Linked DNA regions of Undibacterium parvum. The protein of the gene in region 1 binds, or shares a complex with, the protein of each later gene. Links are inferred from orthologs where the notes say so. Each region holds a gene or a part of one and is shown on either strand. Other genes may lie near its edges.

The links.
Region 2: the proteins of uvrA (region 1) and mfd are in contact, whole or in part, in a crystal structure (PDB 4DFC), measured with the Escherichia coli proteins. The link is inferred for Undibacterium parvum from one-to-one orthologs.

The regions. Positions count from the first base shown.
Region 1 is NZ_CP034464.1:2,758,769-2,763,853, reverse strand. Bases 1,564-5,052 are described here. They hold uvrA (excinuclease ABC subunit UvrA), read left to right. Parts: upstream 1,564-1,900; coding sequence 1,901-4,852; downstream 4,853-5,052. Other genes in these bases: EJN92_RS12075 (MFS transporter), read right to left, coding at 1,564-1,663. In the rest of the region: ssb (single-stranded DNA-binding protein), read right to left, coding at 1-432; more of EJN92_RS12075, read right to left, coding at 482-1,563. UniProt on the Escherichia coli protein: The UvrABC repair system catalyzes the recognition and processing of DNA lesions. UvrA is an ATPase and a DNA-binding protein. A damage recognition complex composed of 2 UvrA and 2 UvrB subunits scans DNA for abnormalities.
Region 2 is NZ_CP034464.1:4,103,173-4,107,935, reverse strand. The notes cover bases 1-3,966. They hold mfd (transcription-repair coupling factor), read left to right. Parts: upstream 1-346; coding sequence 347-3,766; downstream 3,767-3,966. Other genes in these bases: serB (phosphoserine phosphatase SerB), read left to right, coding at 3,831-3,966; ispD (2-C-methyl-D-erythritol 4-phosphate cytidylyltransferase), read right to left, coding at 1-62. Outside these bases: more of serB, read left to right, coding at 3,967-4,685. UniProt on the Escherichia coli protein: Couples transcription and DNA repair by recognizing RNA polymerase (RNAP) stalled at DNA lesions. Mediates ATP-dependent release of RNAP and its truncated transcript from the DNA, and recruitment of nucleotide excision repair machinery to the damaged site.

The DNA.
Region 1 (5,085 bases):
TGCAGGACGTGGTGCCGGTGCTGCGCTTTGACGTGGCGCTGACGGTGCGCCGCCACCGTAAGACTCATCATCCATAGGAGCGCCGCCGCCCATACCCTGACGACTACCCAGCATTTGCATGGTGTCGGCCTTGATATCGGTTGCGTATTTTTCTACGCCGTCTTTGTCGGTGTACTTACGGGTACGCAAGCTACCTTCTACGTAAACTTGTGAGCCTTTTTTCAGGTATTGACCGGCGATTTCAGCCAACTTACCGAAGAAAGTGATGCGATGCCATTCTGTCGCTTCTTTCTTTTCGCCGGTCGCCTTGTCTTTCCAGTTCTCGGTAGTCGCTACCGTGATGCTGGTCATGGCGTCGCCGCTGGGCATGTAACGGGTTTCCGGATCACGTCCGAGATTGCCAATGATCTGGACTTTATTGAGTGATGCCATGCGACTCTCCTATATTTCTGTGGTTCAGTGTTAAACAGTTTGTAGACGCCTACTCTACAGCGGCAGTTTTAGCGCGGCGCGGCAGTTCGGGCATTTTGCCTGCGATTATAAGCCAGAAGAGGCTTAATGCGGCGCTCACAATAAACACAGTTGATGCTCCGGCATACTGATTGAGCCAACCACCGAGCAAACCGCCGCAGGCCAGACCTAGTGCCTGCAAAGTGTTGTACACCCCCAAAGCCGCGCCCTTTGCCGCCGGTGGTGCCATACGCGACACCAAAGAAGGCTGACTCGCCTCCAGAATATTAAACGCCAGGAAGAACGCGAACAGTAAGCCTATCAATATCGCTGGGCTATCCATAAATTGCCAAAATCCCAATTGCACCAGCAACAGCAAGGCGATCGCAAAAATAAATACCTGCTTCATCTTGCCCTGTTTTTCACCAATAAAAATCGCTGGCAGCATTGCGATGAAAGAACCGAACACCACCGGTAGATACACCTTCCAGTGCGAGGCAAGGGGGATATCGGCATACTGGACCAAGGCCGATGGCACCACTACAAACATCGCGACCTGGCTCAGATGTAAGACGAATACACCTAAATTTAGGCGCATCAATTCTGGATTTTTCAACACCACGCTCAGGGGTATTTTCTCGGCGTGCGCGATGGAAGGTGCCGCTGGCGTGACCCAGATCACCACGCCTATCGCTACCACCGCCAACACCGCGGTCAATAAAAAGATACCACTCATGCCTATGCTTTGATACAAAACCGGTGCGATCACCAATGACAGCGCGAAAGTAATGCCAATAGAGCCGCCCACCATGGCCATCGCCTTGGTTCTATGCTGCTCGCGGGTAGAATCGGCGATCAGGGCAGTCAGCGCGGCCGAGATGGCACCTGCGCCCTGCACCGCGCGACCTATCAAAATGCCCATCACGGTGTGCGAGGCAGCAGCAATCAGCGCGCCCAGCGCAAACAGTATCAAGCCAATCACAATGATGCGCTTACGGCCAAATTTATCTGAAGCGATACCGAAAGGTATCTGCGCAAAAGCCTGGCTAAGGCCATAAATCCCCATCGCCAGACCGACCAGGGTTAAATTACCGCCGTCCGGCAAAGTTTTGGCGTGCAGCGCAAAAATGGGCAAAATCAGGAACAAGCCCAACATGCGCAAAGCAAAAATCGACGCCAGCGAGCTGCTGGTCAGGATTTCATGGCGATTCATCCCAGACCCAGCCGAGAGCGACTCATCAGTGCCAGCACACGCTGGAGATGTTGCGTTTATCATAATACAAAGACCATACAAAGATAAAACCTGAAACAAAGCAGGCAGGTCACCCGCGTCAAATTTCAAAAAACCGTTATAGTAGCAGGTTGCTCACCCTGCATTCCAAAATGCAGGGTAATTACAGTCTATGTAGTGATATGCATCAATATGCGGCACCTAGCGGAAAGCAGTCTTATGACACAAACTCGAAGCAATACCCCAAAAGCGACCAAAGCGTCGAGCAAGCCGGCTGAAATTGAGTTCGGCGTTCACGATCTACCTGTGCAAAAGAAGGATGAGATTCGCATCCGTGGTGCGCGCACGCATAATCTGAAGAACATCAATCTCGATTTGCCGCGCAATAAATTAGTGGTAATCACTGGTTTATCTGGTTCGGGCAAGTCTTCTTTGGCATTTGATACCCTGTATGCAGAAGGCCAACGCCGTTACGTCGAATCCTTGTCGGCTTACGCCCGTCAATTTTTACAGTTGATGGAAAAACCCGATGTCGATCTGATCGAAGGCCTGTCGCCAGCCATCTCTATCGAGCAAAAAGCCACCTCGCACAATCCGCGCTCTACTGTCGGCACCGTCACCGAGATTCACGATTATCTGCGCTTGCTGTACGCGCGCGTCGGTACGCCATATTGTCCCGATCATCCGGAAAACCCTTTGGCGGCGCAATCGATCTCACAAATGGTCGATGCCGTACTGGCCATGCCGGAAGACACCAAGCTGATGATACTGGCACCAGTGGTCAGCAACCGCAAAGGCGAGCACGTCGATCTATTTGAACAGATGCAGGCCCAGGGTTTCGTGCGTTTTCGGATACAGAGCGGCACCCATGACGCCAAAATTTATGAAGTTGATGATTTACCTAAGCTGAAAAAAACCGAGAAACACACGATAGACGTAGTGATCGATCGTGTGAAGGTCAAAGAAGAAATCAAGCAACGTCTGGCGGAATCCTTCGAGACTTCGCTGCGCATCGCCAATGGCCGCGCCCTGATCGTCGATATGGATAGTGGTCACGAGCAGCTATTTTCGAATAAATTCGCTTGTCCGACTTGCGGCTATAGCCTGCAAGAACTGGAACCGCGCCTGTTTTCTTTCAATAACCCTATGGGCGCTTGCCCTGAGTGTGATGGTCTCGGTCACATAGAATTTTTCGACCCGAAACGCATCGTCGCCTTTCCAAATCTGTCGCTGGCCAGCGGTGCTGTCAAAGGCTGGGATAGACGCAATCAATTCTATTTCCAGATGCTGTCAAATCTGGCTGCCTTCTACGAATTCGATATCGACACGCCGTTTGAGCAACTGAGCGAAGATGCGCAAAAAGTGATCTTGTATGGTTCCGGCAAGCAAAGCATACCGTTCACCTACATCAATGAAAAAGGCCGCACCGTCATCAAGGAGCACACGTTTGAAGGTGTGATCGTGAATCTGCAAAGACGCTACCGCGAAACAGATTCTATGGCGGTGAAAGAAGAGCTTGCCAAGTTCATCAACGAGAAGCAATGCCCGTCCTGCCACGGCGCCCGTCTGCGCATAGAAGCGCGTTACGTGAAAGTCGGCACTGGCGATCAGGAAAAGCCAATTTATGAAATCAGCGCGCTGCCTTTGCGCCAGACCTTAAGCTTTTTTGAGCAATTAAAATTAGTCGGTGCCAAGCGCGATATCGCCGACCGCATCATCAAAGAAATCAGCTCGCGCCTGACCTTCCTCAACAATGTCGGTCTCGATTATCTGTCACTAGACCGCAGTGCCGATACGCTCTCGGGCGGCGAGGCACAACGGATCCGACTGGCTTCACAAATCGGTTCCGGTTTAACTGGCGTGATGTACGTACTCGATGAACCGTCTATCGGTCTGCATCAACGCGACAATGACAGACTGATAGAAACCCTGCGTCACTTACGCGACATAGGCAATAGCGTGCTGGTGGTCGAGCATGATGAAGACGCGATACGCTGCGCCGATTTCGTGGTCGATATGGGTATCGGTGCTGGTGTGCACGGCGGTGAAGTCATCGCTCAGGGTACGCTGGAAGACATCATGAAAAGCGAACGTTCGCTGACCGCCAAATATCTGTCGGGTGAACTGGGTATCGCGGTGCCAGAAAAGCGCGCTGCCTTTAATCCGGAAAAACAATTCGTGATCAGCGGCGCCAGCGGCAACAACCTGAAAAAAGTCAGCATGAAACTGCCGGTGGGCTTGCTCACTTGCGTCACGGGCGTATCAGGTTCGGGCAAATCGACATTGGTGAATGACACCCTGTACCTGGCGGCATCACGCCATTTATACGGTTCGCAAACCGAGCCGGCGGCGTTTGAAAGCATCAGCGGCCTCGAGCATTTTGATAAAGTCATTGCGGTCGATCAAGCGCCAATCGGGCGCACCCCGCGCTCGAATCCTGCCACCTACACCGGCTTGTTTACGCCGATCCGCGACCTGTTCTCTACCGTGCCAGTGGCGAAAGAGCGCGGCTATAGCGCCGGCCGTTTTTCATTCAACGTCAAGGGCGGCCGCTGCGAAGCCTGCCAGGGCGATGGCGTGATCAAGGTCGAGATGCACTTTTTGCCGGACGTGTATGTGCCATGCGATACCTGTCACGGCAAGCGCTACAACCGCGAAACCCTGGAAGTGCAATACAAGGGCAAGAACATCAATGAAGTGCTGGGCATGACGGTTGAAGACGCTTACGAATTTTTCAAACCTGTGCCTTTGATCGCACGCAAACTGCACACCCTGCTCGATGTCGGCCTCGGCTATATCCGGCTCGGCCAAAGCGCCACCACGCTATCAGGCGGCGAAGCGCAGCGCGTCAAACTGTCACTGGAACTATCCAAGCGCGACACTGGCCGCACTCTGTATATTCTCGATGAACCGACCACCGGTCTGCATTTCCATGATATCGACCTGCTGCTAAAAGTCATACACAGACTGCGCGACCAAGGCAATACGGTAGTCATCATCGAACACAATCTGGACGTCATCAAGACCGCCGACTGGATCGTTGATATGGGACCGGAAGGCGGCGCAGGCGGCGGTTACGTGATCGCCAGCGGCACCCCGGAACAAGTGGCAGCCAATGCAGAGAGCGTCACCGGCAAGTATCTGGCGCCATTACTGAAAAAGAAAAAATAGAGGTTCCGAAAAACCACTGCGCATATTCCATGCGCCTTCTGGCCGCATTTAGGCCTGTAGGCGCATGGATACTGCGCAAGGTGTCGATTGTGCTCCCTTCTCCCGCTGGCGGGAGAAGGGCTGGGGATGAGGGTTTTTGAACAAGGATAATCTCGATTTAGTGTCGTGTTTTAATTCGAGGAAAAATCAAACTGTTCGGTAATTTGTATCACCCTCACCCCTCTCCCGCTAGC
Region 2 (4,763 bases), 1.3 Mb from region 1 along the record:
ATTAAGGCCACATAACGCACTGCGGGAAGAGAAGTAGGATTACTGGAAAGAGTCTGATTCACGCGGATTTAATTTTAATTAAGGTGATTAAGGTGATTAAGGTGATTTAATTCGGTTTATCGGCTGACAGCAGGGACAGAAACTTCAAAATACTTCAAAAAACTTCACGATCAAGCCTGAATCGGCCAACTCACTAGCCAGAAGCGGCCACTCTAAAAAACAGCGCCACTCGCTTCGTTTATAATTGAGCCTCATTTTAAAGCCAAATCCTTGTCAGGTGCGCGTTCCCAGCAATTGCGCCGACTTAGATCTCAGTGTTTCGCTTCCAACCCAAGTTTTGCAGTCTATGTCATTTGATCTCGTCAAAGCTCTTCCCAAGCCCGGCAATCGTTTTGCTCTCCCTAATTTACACGGATCGGCCGACGCCTATGCGCTAGCAGTGAGCGCGCTCGCACTCAAAGCGCAAAAACGCATGCTGACTGTGTTTGTGGCCAATCCGGCCGATGCGCAACGCCTGCTCGCTGAAATCCCCTGGTTTGATCAGAATCTGCGCTGCCATCTGCTGCCAGACTGGGAAACCCTGCCCTACGATGCCTTTTCACCGCATCAGGATTTGGTCTCTGAGCGTCTGGCCACTTTGCATGAAATCAGTGCCGGCAATTGCGATGTGCTGCTGGTGCCCGCCACCACCGCCTTGGTGCGGATGGCACCGCCTTCGTTTCTCGCTGCCTACACTTTTTTCTTCAAGCAAGGCGAAGTGCTGAATGAAGCGCGTTTAAAGTCACAATTGACGCTAGCTGGTTACGCGCATGTTTCACAAGTGATGTCACCCGGCGAATACTCGGTGCGCGGCGGCCTGATCGATATTTTCCCTATGGGTTCGGTACTGCCATATCGCCTCGATCTATTTGGCGACAGCATAGAAACCATACGCACCTTTGATGCCGACACTCAGCGCTCACTTTACCCGGTACGCGAAGTGCGCTTATTGCCGGGGCGCGAGTTTCCTATGGACGAGGCGGCACGCACTGGTTTCCGCAGCCGCTGGCGCGAGCAGTTTGAGGGCGATCCTTCACGCTCCATGATCTACAAAGACATCAGCGGCGGCATCCCCTCGGCCGGCATAGAATATTACCTGCCGCTGTTTTTTGACAGCACCGCGACTCTGTTCGACTACCTACCCGAGCACAGCCATTTTGCCTTGCTCGGCGACATTGATGAAGCGATACAGCGCTTTTGGGTCGATACCCGTTCGCGCTATCAATTTTTAAAATCGGACCGGCAGCGTCCGGTGCTGGCACCAGAAACGCTGTTCTTGCGCGATGAAGATTTTTTCGGCGCACTCAAATCGCAGGCGCGCTGGGTCTTAAATAGTGGCGGCGCAGCTTCTGAGATCTCCAGTTTCTTGCCAGATCTGGCAGTGAACCGACGCGCCGATGATCCACTCAGCAATTTGCGCGCGTTTTTACTGCAGAGCAAACAGCGCGTCTTAATCTGCGCCGAATCGCTAGGCCGGCGCGAAACCCTGCAACAGTATTTCAACGAATACGCGATCCCGCTCACATTGTGTGAAGGCTATACCGACTTTATCACCTCGGACGCCAAACTGATGCTCGGTGTAGCACCACTGCATAGCGGCTTCGTGCTCGACGAAATTGCATTCGTGACCGAGACTGAGTTGTATGCTGGTTCCGGTAAACGTATAGGTCGCAAAAAACAAGAAGGCGTGACCCAGGTCGAGCACATGGTGCGCGATCTCTCCGAGCTAAAAATCGGTGACCCGGTGGTGCACAGCAATCATGGCATAGGCCGCTACATGGGCTTGATCAGCATGGATCTGGGCGAAGGCGAAACCGAGTTCCTGCATCTGGAATACGCTAAAGAAACCAAGCTCTACGTGCCGGTCGCACAGTTACACGTGATCTCACGCTATTCCGGCGCATCTCCTGATGACGCGCCCTTGCATGCGCTAGGTTCAGGGCACTGGGAAAAAGCCAAACGCAAGGCAGCGCAGCAGATCCGTGACACCGCTGCCGAATTACTTAATCTGTATGCGCGCCGCGCCTTACGCCAGGGCCATGCCTTTGAATTTTCACACAAAGACTACGAGGCCTTTGCCGACAGTTTTGGCTTTGAAGAAACCGCCGATCAGGCCGCCGCAATTACAGCAGTAATTGAAGACATGACCTCCGGCAAACCTATGGACAGGCTGATCTGCGGCGATGTCGGCTTTGGCAAGACCGAGGTCGCCTTACGCGCCGCTTTTGTCGCCGTGATGGGTGGCAAACAGGTGGCAATCCTCGCGCCCACGACCTTGCTGGCCGAGCAGCACGCCCAGACCTTTGCCGACCGTTTTGCCAATTGGCCGGTGCGGATCGCCGAGCTGTCACGTTTTCGCAGCGGCAAAGAAATCACGCAAGCTCTCAAAGGCATGCAAGACGGCACTTTGGACATCATCATCGGCACGCATAAATTACTGTCTGACGATATTAAATTTTCGCGCCTAGGTTTGGTCATCATCGATGAAGAGCACCGCTTCGGGGTGCGCCAGAAAGAAGCCTTAAAATCTTTGCGCGCCGAGGTCGATGTCTTGACCCTGACCGCAACGCCGATACCGCGCACCCTGGGCATGGCACTGGAAGGTCTGCGCGATTTCTCCATCATCGCCACCGCCCCGCAAAAACGTCTGGCGATCAAAACCTTTGTGCGCAGCGAAGATAATTCGGTGATCCGCGAAGCCTGCCTGCGCGAGCTAAAACGCGGCGGTCAGGTGTACTTCCTGCACAACGAGGTCGAGACCATAGAAAACCGCAAGGCCATGCTGGAAGCCTTGATCCCCGAAGCGCGCATTGCGGTCGGCCACGGCCAATTACACGAACGCGATCTGGAAAAAGTCATGCGCGATTTTGTCGCGCAACGCTACAATATTTTGCTGTGTACCACGATTATCGAAACCGGTATCGACGTCCCTACCGCTAACACCATCATCATGCACAGGGCTGATAAATTTGGCCTGGCGCAATTACACCAACTGCGCGGCCGCGTCGGCCGCTCGCATCATCAAGCCTATGCGTATTTGCTGGTGGCCGATGTGCAAAGTTTGACTAAGCAAGCGAGTCGCCGTCTCGATGCGATTCAGCAAATGGAAGAACTCGGTAGCGGCTTTTACCTGGCAATGCACGATCTGGAAATACGCGGTGCCGGTGAAGTGCTAGGCGACAATCAATCGGGCGAAATGCACGAGATCGGTTTCCAGATGTATTCAGACATGCTCAGTGAAGCGGTGCGCTCGCTGAAAAACGGTAAAGAACCCGATCTGGCGGCACCACTGTCAACCATGACTGAGATTAATCTGCACATCCCTGCCCTATTGCCGAATGATTTCTGCGGCGATGTGCATGAACGTCTGTCCATCTATAAGCGCTTGGCCAATTGCAGCAAGGCGGACGCCATCGACGACATACAGGAAGAGATGATAGACCGCTTCGGCAAACTGCCCGATCCAGTCAAATCGCTCCTAGAGACGCATAGATTGCGGGTCGCCGCCAAACCTCTGGGCATCATCAAGATCGATGCCCACAGCGAAGCGGTCAGTCTGCAGTTCGAGCCGCAACCGCCTATCGACGCGATGCGCATCATAGAACTGGTGCAAAAAAATAAGCACATCAAACTCAATGGCCAGGACAAATTGCGCATCACCGCCAACATGCCCGATCTGGCGGCCCGCGTGGCGCAAATCAAGAGCACCATGAAGGCCCTGCAATAGCCGCTGCCGCTGCCCACAGACGCTATCATTCCTAACAATTAAACGACCACAGAGCATGAACCTGATCAACATTACCCTGCAAGCCTTGCGCACCTTCGACCAGAATGACATGGCATTGATACAGCGCATCGCTGACCAGAGCCAGGCTAGCGACATTCTGAAAATTTCACCACAGGCGGTGCGCTTACAGCAAGCCACCTGCACAGCAGAATTGCAGCAGCAAATCAGCGCCGAATGTTTTGCCACGCAGATAGACAGCAACTTCGCCACTAGCGCAAGAAAACTCAGCGACTTTAAACTGGTGGCGATGGATATGGACTCCACCCTGATCACCATAGAATGCATAGACGAAATCGCTGACATGCAAGGTTTAAAAGCGCAGGTCTCAGAAATCACCGAAGCGGCGATGCGCGGCGAGCTCGAGTTTCAAGAAAGCCTGACGCGCCGTGTCGCCCTGCTGAAAGGCCTGGATGCGTCGGCCCTGCAAAAAGTTTACGACGAACGTCTGCAATTGTCACTGGGCGCAGACAAAATGCTTAAGGCAATCCAGCAAGCCGGATTAAAAACCCTGTTGGTATCAGGCGGTTTCACCTTCTTCACCGACCGCATGAAAACCCGTCTAAAGCTTGACTACACGCATGCCAATGTACTGGAAATCGCCGACGGCAAGCTCACCGGCAAAGTGGTCGGCGGCATCGTCGATGCCGACGAAAAACAGCGCACGGTAGAACGCGTCTGCGCCGAAATGGGGATAGCCACTAGCCAGGCCATCGTCATGGGCGACGGTGCTAACGATTTGAAAATGATGAAAATCGCTGGTATGTCGGTGGCCTTCCGCGCCAAACCGGTAGTGCGCGCGCAAGCCGATGTGGCACTCAATTTTGTCGGTCTGGATGGGGTATTGAATTTACTCAACTAGGCCATGCTCTAGCGATACTCCCCTTTATTTTTCAAAAAATACCCTAGTTGCGCATACAGTTAGGCCGCGCTAAAAACA